Regions from separate parts of the Polaromonas sp. CG_9.5 genome, predicted to be linked through region 3. Evidence: predicted binding sites of a transcription regulator. Region 3 holds the regulator's gene; each other region holds the start of a gene.
The links. The regulator sigma-54, encoded in region 3, starts transcription at its own class of promoters, with help from an activator protein. The targets are predictions, from matches to a motif close to TGGCANGNAANCTGCTTT.
Positions count from the first base shown of each region.

Region 1: the regulator sigma-54 is predicted to act here: its motif matches at 1,706-1,723, upstream of RCH06_RS08610 (ANTAR domain-containing response regulator).
Region 2: the regulator sigma-54 is predicted to act here: its motif matches at 1,502-1,519, upstream of RCH06_RS04245 (pilin).

Region 1 is NZ_JAXCHR010000008.1:133,968-137,240, forward strand. Features, by position in the region: gene RCH06_RS08605 (CmpA/NrtA family ABC transporter substrate-binding protein) at 1-720, opposite strand, end outside; gene RCH06_RS08610 (ANTAR domain-containing response regulator) at 1,064-1,696, opposite strand; gene RCH06_RS08615 (LuxE/PaaK family acyltransferase) at 2,080-3,198, shown strand; gene RCH06_RS08620 (acyl-CoA reductase) at 3,195-3,273, shown strand, end outside.
Region 2 is NZ_JAXCHR010000004.1:44,240-47,512, forward strand. Features, by position in the region: gene RCH06_RS04240 (O-antigen ligase family protein) at 1-510, opposite strand, end outside; gene RCH06_RS04245 (pilin) at 936-1,463, opposite strand; gene RCH06_RS04250 (ATPase, T2SS/T4P/T4SS family) at 1,625-2,143, opposite strand; gene RCH06_RS04255 (3',5'-cyclic-nucleotide phosphodiesterase) at 2,140-2,934, opposite strand; gene RCH06_RS04260 (FHA domain-containing protein) at 2,996-3,273, opposite strand, start outside.
Region 3 is NZ_JAXCHR010000007.1:53,678-56,950, forward strand. Features, by position in the region: gene lptB (LPS export ABC transporter ATP-binding protein) at 1-511, shown strand, start outside; gene RCH06_RS07380 (RNA polymerase factor sigma-54) at 801-2,351, shown strand; gene RCH06_RS07385 (THUMP domain-containing class I SAM-dependent RNA methyltransferase) at 2,636-3,273, shown strand, end outside.

The DNA.
Region 1 (3,273 bases), on a different contig from region 3:
GTCTTGCCAGATGTCCTGCGTGGTCACGGCGGTCACGCCAATGCCGTCCATGATGGCGCGCTGGTTCCACGGCTCGCCGACGCAAAAGCCGTCCATGCTGCCAATGCGCATGTTGGCCACCATCTGCGGCGGCGGCACGGTGATGACCTTGGCGTCTTTCATCGGGTTGATGCCGTTGGCGGCCAGCCAGTAGTACAGCCACATCGCATGCGTGCCCGTCGGGAAGGTCTGGGCAAAGGTGTATTCGCGCTTTTCACTGGCCATGAGTTTTGCCAAGCCGGCACCATCGACGGCGCCCTTGTCCGCGAGCTTTTTGCTCAGCGTGATGGCCTGGCCGTTGTTGTTCAGCGTCATCAAGACGGCCATGTCCTTCTTCGGGCCAGCGGTGCCCAAATGCACACCGTAGATCAGGCCGTAGAGCACATGGGCAAAGTCGAGTTCGCCGTTGACCAGCTTGTCGCGCACGCCGGCCCAGCTGGCTTCCTTGCTCGGGATGATGGTGACGCCATACTTTTTGTCGATGCCCAGCACCGACGCCATCACGACAGAGGCGCAGTCGGTCAGCGGAATGAAGCCAATCCTGACCTCCTTTTTCTCCGGCGCGTCCGAGCCTTGGGCATAAACGGCAGCGCGCAAGGCGGGGCTGACGCCCACGACACCGACGGTGGCAGCCTGCAGCACGCTGCGGCGGGTCAGGGAAGATTTGAGCAAGTCCGTCATGTCAGCAACTCCTGGAAATGAAAACTACAAAACAAAAAAAGGCGTTCGACCGGAGCCGTCACACGGGGGGTGTGAGGGCAGGGGACGAACGCCTTTGTTCTTGGACTTTGCGCTTCGCCGTTGAAGCGCAAAGTCCGGTGCTGGATTCATTGCAAAAGCTGTGCCAACCGGGGCTGATGGCTTGGCCAGAGCTTGAAATTTTCATCAAATCAGGCTGTAGTGCTTGTCCTGCTTGCGCAAACAGCTATTAAATAAATAGCATTTCGGATTTTTGGTGGATCAAAGGTTGATTGTCCTGGAGGCGCACTGTGGTTGTGCACTGCACCATTTCGGCCTGGGCCGCCTAGCCAAGCAGGTCGGCCACATCCAGCATGCGCTGCGCCACGTCGCCCAGCCGCAGGCCCTTGTCCATCGCGGCCTTGCGCAGCTTTTCATAGGCGAGTTGCTCGCTCAAGCCGTGGCGTTGCATCAGCAGGCCCTTGGCCCGGTCAATGACCTTGCGGTCTTTCAGTTCGGTGCGCGCCTCGGCCAGTTCGCGGCGCAAGCCCTGCTCGTGCTCAAAGCGCGCCATCGCCACGTCCAGAATGGGCCGGATGCGCGCGGGCTCCAGCCCGGCGACGATATAGGCGCAAACGCCCGCCGCCACGGCGTCCTTCACATGCCGGGTGTCGTCGTCATTGGTGAACAGCACAATGGGCCGGCGCTCGTCGCGCGTAGCCATCACCACATGCTCAAGCGAGTCGCGGGCATCGCTTTCGGCGTCGACGATGATCATGTCGGGCTGCAACTGCGCCAGCCGCTCGCGCAAAAAGGTGTCGGCCGGCAGCGTAGCGACCAGGTTGAAGCCGCCTTCAAGCAGGCCGATGCGCAACTGGCGTGAGCGCTCGGCGAACGCCACGGCAGCCTCGTCACCGGCATCGGCAACCATCAGGTCCGGTGCAATGACCACCAGGCGCAGGGAATGGGGCAATGTCATGCTTCTTGACTAGCAAAATTTATGCCGATGGTTGGTTTGGCTGTGGAAGCAACAGCCTTGCATTCGCGGTGGCAGGGCATTTAGGCACGCTGTTTTGCATTGGCCACAACCTCTGCGCTACTGCGCACTCAATCCTCACCGGCAGTGGTTGGGGGCAAGCATCGCCTCGCACGAAGCGGCAGGTCGTTGCGCTTAGAATCGTTCCCGCTTCGGGGTGCAGTCCTGGCCAGTGAGGGCAGGGCGGCTGAGATGGTTTCACCAAACCCGCGAACTTGAATCGGGTCATGCCGACGTAAGAAGAGCTGTCAGGACAGGGTTCACGCCCTGGCCATCACGACTTCAGGAGCACCCTGCCACCGCAGACTTTTGAAGGAATGACGACCATGGATGCCCTTGACACTGCAACACCCGCCCGCTCGCCAGCGCTTGCCGATTCCATCGTTGACGGCGTGCTGGCCTTCATGGCGCAGGATGGCGTCACTGACGAGGCTTTCAACGCCCAGGCCTTGGCGCTGTTCGCCTACCAGTTTGCCCACAACGCACCGTTCCAGCGCTTTTGCCGGCAGCGCGGCAAGACACTGCGCACCGTCAAGACCTGGCAGGACATTCCGGCCGTTCCCATCAGTGCCTTCAAGGCTCTGAGCCTGAGCTGCCAGCCGCCCGCCAGCACCGACCGCGTGTTCATGACCAGCGGCACCACGCAGGGCGACGTCAAGGGCAAGCACCACCATCCGACGCTGGCGGTGTACGACGCCTCGATGCGCGCCAACTTCGCCCGGCGCTTCATGCGCGGCCAGAGCCGCATTGCCATGGGCATCCTGTTTCCGACCGAAGCGGTGATGGCCAACTCTTCGCTGGCGCACTACCTGGCGCTGGCGCTGCAGAGCTTTGGTGCGGACGGCAGCCGCTACTTCATCGACGCTGCCGGACTCGACACGGCGGGCGTGTGCGCGGCGCTGGCGCAGGCCGAGGCCACGGGCCAGCCCTATGCGCTGCTGGGTGCGTCCTACAGCCTGGTGCACCTGATGGATGCGCTGGAAGCGCGCGGGCAAAATTTTGCCTTGCCAGTTGGCAGCCGGGTGCTGGACACCGGCGGCTTCAAGGGCCAGTCACGCGAGATTCCCATGGCGCAGTTTTATGCGCAGCTGACGGCGCTGCTGGGCGTGCCGCCCGAGAACTGCATCAACATGTACGGCATGACCGAACTCAGCACGCAGTTCTATGACGATGGCAACGCGGTGCTGCCGGCGGTCAAGTCGGGTCCGCACTGGATACGCTCGCGCCTGGTCAACCCCTTGAGCGGCGCGGAAGTGGCGCATGGCGAGCAAGGCGTGCTGGCGCACTGCGACCTGGCCAATTTCAACTCGGTGACGACCATCCTCACCGAAGACGTCGGCGTGGCGGTCACGGGCGGATTTTTGCTGCTCGGCCGCGCTGAAGGCACGCAGGCCAAGGGGTGTTCGCTGGCGGTGGAAGAGTTTTTGCAGGCCGCGCGCGCATGACAACATTGCACGCCGTGGCCGGTTACCTGCCGGGTTTCAAGGCGGACGAGCTGGCATGGCAGACGCTGCATTTCG
Region 2 (3,273 bases), on a different contig from region 3:
TACCCAACTGGCCGCTAAGCCAACCATAGCTCCAATCAACATGTGGCAGCACCATTTAATTGCATGGTGACGGAATAAAAATAAAGCTATAAAAATTCCAACAAATAGCCCTAAAAAAGTTCCACGTCCACCCGTAACAAATAGAAGCATCCACCAACAGCTTATCAGTATCCGCAGGCCATATCTATATCGATAAAGATCAGATGAAATCGAGCCAGAACGCAATGCCAGTAGTGCCAACAAGGGCAGGCTCACCGTTTGAATATGATTAAAAAACCGATAGTTATCGAAACCGATAATCAAGTCGTTGGGATGAGCTTGTATACCTAAAGAAAGCATTGAGATATAAGCGACCAACGTATTGAAAACATAGAGGCTGCAACCGATTGTGCCAAGCACAACCAGAGTCTTCAAGGCAACCGCGCGATTTTGTGCCACTTCAGCTGCAATTGTTGATGTCAATACCACCAGCAGTATCGTAGTTGACCACTCATACAGAGCAAATTTCACTGAATAAGCTCTCAGACTGGACAAAAACCCCAAGCCTATAAAGATGGCAAGTATCCAAAGAACCAGTTTAGTAACTGGTAGTACCAGCATTAAACGTGAAAAATATATTTTAGCCTTCCACATTCGAAGCGACATGGTTATAACGCTTACGCATAGACATATAGTTAAGAGAATTCGTTGCCCGTCGTAGTATCCAGTACCTGTTAGATTTTGTAATGGCAACAATGGGGTTGCTGCAATAACTAAACCCACGAAAAGAACTACCAGTGGTGTTTGAGAAAAATAGTGAATAAAGTTTTTTTGCTGCACAACAATGCGACTGTTTTAGCTCAAGCGAATTTAGACAAAATGACACTAAAATGTCTAAGCCAAAAAAAAGCAGGCTTATGCCTGCTTTTTCAAGAATTTAAAATCTACTGGTGTAATTAGGTACCTGTAGTATTGCCCCGGCAGCTAGCTGGCAAGAATTTCTGCAATAAGTTAGTACCTGCACCGCCGCATGTCCACTCAATAGAGCCACCCAATGGAACTGTAGACGTACCGCCTGAACCTGGCGTAGTAGTCGTAGGTGCAGTACCAGCGACCCCTGCAAGTGCAGTTCCACCTGACTTAGGAACTAAGGTTACGGTATCTGCACTAGTAGTTCCACCAGCACGACTTGTATACGCAATAGAAATAACACCAGTTGTTGGAGCTATTGCAATGCTGGCAACGTTAGGAGTAGCGGTAGGAGCCGTCCAACCGGCATACAAACCATTGCCGTTAGCAGCATTTTCAGAAACTGCTGTTTTGGCCGAACTTGAAAGAGAAAGACCTTCCGTCACGCGTGCGCGGACAGTGTAATCCTGGTAAGCCGGCAAAGCCACAGCAGCCAAAATACCGATAATCGCCACAACGATCATCAATTCGATCAGGGTGAAACCCTTTTGAGCCATTTGCATAGAACGCTTCATGAGAAAACTCCTTGGTTGGAAAAAACTTGCCATGAATTATTGCAGGTTGTGTGCCAACTTTTCAAAGTTGTTTTCAGGGCTGAAAAAAGTGTTTTTCGTCACATCTGAAGCAACCAAGTTACCTTCCTTGTCACAACCCAAAAGCAGCACCGACATTTTTGTCACTTGATGCAAACCGACCGCACCATTTTCAGATCGGTCAGGCCCATCAGCACTTTTCCCCTACCGTCCCTCTTCAGCGTGCGCATGCCGCTGTTCACGGCGCTTGAAAACAATTCGGCCACGCGGGCGCGTTGCTGAATCAGTTTTTTGAGTTCGTCGTCAGCCACCATCAGCGCGTGCAGGCCGATGCGGCCTTTGTAGCCCGACTGGCCACATTTTGTCGCAACCGACCGCCCGGTACAGCGTGAACTGGCTTTGCTGGCCGAATTGCCTGCGCCAGTCGTCGAGCAGCCTTTGCGCCTCGCCGCCGGGGTCGGCTTTCCAGGCGTCGGTGTGGCGCAGTTCTTCGGCGTATTTGCGCACGAACGCCTTGATTTCCTGCGCGTCGGGTGTGGGAGTTGGCGGAAATAAAGCGCCTCGAATTCAGGGCTACGGTCTTGCGGCGCCAGCTTGAGTTCTTCAAAAACTTCGATCTGCCGGTCGTAGGCAAGGGTGTCGCTGGGGTTGGCTGCCGTCAAAACTCAAACTCCTGCCCGGCACTCAGCCATTCAATGGCGTTCACTGCCCGCATCGCAGCCGGGCTGACGGGTAGCTGTCGCTGTATTTCGTCCATGATGCGCTGCGTCTCGGCAGGCTTGGTATGGGTGATGTAGACAGGGTAGTTCTTGCCAGGCTCAATGCAGCCCAGTTCAGCCACCAGCGATTCGGGGCATAGATGCAGGCTGCGTTTTGCAAGCTTTTCCTGGCAGTTGCTGAAAGTGGTTTCAATCACCAGCATGGCAACGTCCATCTGGTTCAGCCGCGCCCACAAGGCGGGGTTGCGCTCGGTGTCGCCGGTAAAAACCCAGTAGCCCTGACCGGTTGTCACGGCGTAGCCGACCGCCGGCACGGTATGCACGGCGGGCAGCACCTCTACGCGCTTGCCGGCCAGCAAGAGGGTCTGGCCAATCTCCAGCGGGTGAAAATTGATGAATGGCGCTGAGGGCGTTGGAATTTGTGAAAAATCGGGCCAGATGACGTTGTTGAAGATATGCGTTTTCAGGGCGTCAATTGTGGCTTGCAGGGCATGAACCTGCAGCGGCTTGCCATGACGCGATGACGCAGCAGCGTCCACCATCAGCGGCAGCGCGGCAATATGATCCAGATGCGAATGGGTAAGAAGCACATGGTCAACCGCAGCCATTTCATCCAGCGTGAGGTCGCCCACGCCAGTTCCGGCGTCGACCAGCAAGTCATGGTCGAGCAAAAAAGACGTGGTGCGGCAGCTCCTGGCAATCGACCCGGAGCATCCAAGGACACGTATCTTCACGGGGTGGCTCCGGTGCCCCTTGTGGACAGGAAAAAGAACGCTGGATGCACCGCAGCGCTTCTCAGTGCTGGACGAACTGCATCTGCGTGCCCGCCAGCTCGATGATGTCGCCGTTTGTCAGCGTCATGGGCACAATGCCCAGCAAGACACCGTTAAGGACAGGCCGGCTGGCACCGTCGAGATGCGCAACGACAAAGCCTTCCGGGTTTCTGGTGATGGTGGCAATGGCTACGCCGGGCTTGCCAATGGTCGTCACGGGTTTGACCAGGGCCATTTCCCGACCGGCAGCCGGCCCTGAGATGACCTTGATGGCGGCATTGAGGGCGCTCGCGCCCGGCG
Region 3 (3,273 bases):
TCTGGGCTTGAGCTACTTGCCGCAGGAAGCGTCCATTTTTCGCAAGCTCACGGTGCAGGAAAACGTGCGCGCCGTGCTTGAACTGCAGCATGATGCCGCCGGCAAGCCGCTGACACGCGCAGAAATTGACGTGCGGCTTGACGCCCTGCTCAAGGAACTGCGCGTAGACCATCTGCGCGACTCGCCCGCGCCAGCGCTGTCGGGCGGCGAGCGCCGGCGCGTTGAAATTGCCAGAGCCCTGGCGACGCAGCCGCGCTTCATCCTGCTCGACGAGCCGTTTGCCGGCATTGACCCGATTGCCGTGATCGAGATCCAGCGCATCATCGGCTTCCTGAAATTGCGCGGCATCGGCGTGCTGATTACCGACCACAACGTGCGCGAAACGCTGGGCATCTGCGACCACGCCTACATCATCAGCGACGGCAACGTGCTCGCCAGCGGCACACCCGCCCAGATCGTCGACAACGCCGAAGTACGCCGCGTCTACCTGGGCGAACACTTCAAAATGTGAGTATGGCCCCCACGCTTGTCACAACGCGCAATGCGCTGCCCCCCGGGGGGGCTGCCCCGCCTGCGGCCTGGCAAAGCCAGCTCCGCGGCCGGTACTTGCACGAACGGGGAAGGTTGCCAGCCGCCCCCGCAACAATCTCGCGCCCAGCATCACTGGATACATCAGGAGGGACTGCAGGACATCCCCGCCCGCCCCAGTACCGGCCGCAGGACCGGCTTTGCCGGACTGCAGGCGGGGCGGCCCCCTCGGGGGGCAGCGAACCACGCAAAGCGGGGAGCGTGGGGGCACCATGAAACAGGGCCTTTCCCTTCGTGTCTCGCAGCACCTGGCGTTGACGCCGCAGTTGCAGCAGTCGATCCGGCTGTTGCAGCTTTCCACGCTGGAGATGAGCCAGGAAGTCGAGCAGATGCTGGACGAAAACCCTTTTCTGGAGCTGGCCGAAGACGCCGCGCCGCGTGAAGAATTTGGCTTGGCGCAGTCTGATGCGCCCGTCAGCCAGGAAAGCCGGGAGTTTGAATCTGCTACTGATTCCATAGCTGGCAGCGCAGACACAGCAAGCGCCACCAGCACAAAAGACACAGAAACCACGGCTGAAATCAGCGCCGAGCCTTCGCTGGACGAAAGCTGGGACGGCGACGGCTCGGTCGAGACCTCGCCCGACGACAGCGAATGGGGCGGCGACGCCCCGGCGCGCAAAAACAACTTGGACGACAGCGACGCCGAAGCGTCCGACCTGACCGGCGCGCACGAGTCGCTGCAAGACCACCTGCACCGGCAGGCGCTCGGTTTGCGGCTTTCCGAACTCGACCGCGCCGCCCTGCACTTCCTGATCGAGTCACTCAATGACGACGGCTATCTGGAAGACACGCTGGCGTCACTCGCCGCCGGTCTGGCCAACAACGACCCGGAGCAGACCGAAGAGCTGGCGCAGCAATTTGCCATTGCGCTGCAACTGCTGCAGCACATGGAGCCCGCCGGCGTCGGCGCACGCGACCTGGCCGAATGCCTGCAACTGCAGTTGCTTGACAGCAAAGACTGCGTTGAAAACCGCGCCGCCCTGGCCATGTGCCGCCAGCCGATGGAACTGCTGGCCAGGCGCGATGTCAAGCGGCTGTCGCACCTGTGCGATTTCCCTGAAGAAATCATCAAGGGCGCAATTGCCGTGATCGCGCGGCTGGACCCCAAGCCGGGGCGGCGCTTTGCCAACGTCGAGCGCAATCTGATCGTGCCCGATGTCATCGTCGTCAAATCAGGCCGGGGTTTCAAAATCACGCTCAACAGCGACGTCATGCCCCGGCTGCGGGTTCATGACATTTATGCCAACGCCCTCAAGCAACACAAGGGCGCCGGCGGCAGCCAGGCGCTGCAGCAGCGGCTGCAAGAGGCGCGCTGGTTTATCAAGAACATCCAGCAGCGCTTTGACACCATCTTGCGCGTCAGCAGCGCCATCGTGGAGCGGCAAAAAAACTTCTTCACCCACGGCGAACTCGCCATGCGGCCGCTGGTGCTGCGCGAGATTGCCGACGAGCTCGGCCTGCACGAATCGACCATCTCACGCGTCACCACGGCCAAGTACATGCGCACGCCGTTCGGCACGTTCGAGCTGAAATATTTCTTTGGCTCGGGGCTGGGCACTGAAAGCGGCGGCAATGCGTCGAGCACCGCCGTGCGGGCGCTCATCAAGCAGTTCGTCGCCGCCGAAAGCCCGAAAAAACCGCTCAGTGACAATCAGATGGCTGAAATGCTCAAGGAGCAAGGCATTGAATGCGCCCGCCGCACCGTAGCCAAATACCGCGAAGCGCTGCGTATTGCGCCGACCCATCTGCGCAAAATGTTGTGAGCCCCCACGGTCGCCCACTGCGTGTGGCTCCCTGCCCCCCGAGGGGGCCGCTGCGCCTGCGGCCTGGCGAAGCCAGTTCCGCGGCCCCTGCTGGTGGGGAGGCGACTAATTGGCCGTGTGTCATTCGTGGCGATCTCCGACAGCGGCTGTTTTGATGGCTATTGGGTTGGCCTGTTTCCCAACGCCTGTTCAAATACGTTCCATCCATTCGCCCTGATGTAGCCTGGGCGCTACCCAATCCCGCTGCGGTGCTTCACGATGCGCCCGGCAAAGTGAGCCAATTTATGAATCAACTTCAACTTTTCCTCCCCTGCGCCGCCGGCGTCGAAAACCTGCTGGCGGCTGAAGTCCAGCGCATTACCGGCATTCAGGGCAAAGCCCGGCGCGCTGGCGTGCAGTTGCAAGGCTCGTGGCGCGAAGCGCAGCAGCTCAACCTGCACAGCCGGCTGGCCCAGCGCGTGCTGATTGAATTGCAGCACGGCCAGTACCGCAGTGAACAAGACCTGTACAACGCCGCTGCCAGCGTGGCGTGGGAAATCTGGTTCACGCCCAACCAGACCTTCAAGGTCGAGATCACCGCCCAGCACAGCCCGCTGCAAAGCCTGAACTTTGCGACGCTGAAGATCAAGGACGCGATTGCCGACCGCTTTCGCCACAAGTTCAACGACGTGCGCCCCAGCATCGACACCCGCTGGCCCGACGTGCGGGTGTATGTGCACCTGACCACCGACACGGTGACGATTTACATCGACACCTCGGGCGAGCCGCTGTTCAAGCGCGGCTGGCGTGAGGACAAGGGCGATGCGCCGCTGAAGGAAACCTTGGCCGCCGCCATGCTGGCCGCCAGCGGTTGGGACCAGCTTTGCAAGGACGGCGTGCCGCTGTACGACCCGTGCTGCGGCTCGGGCACCATCGTCATCGA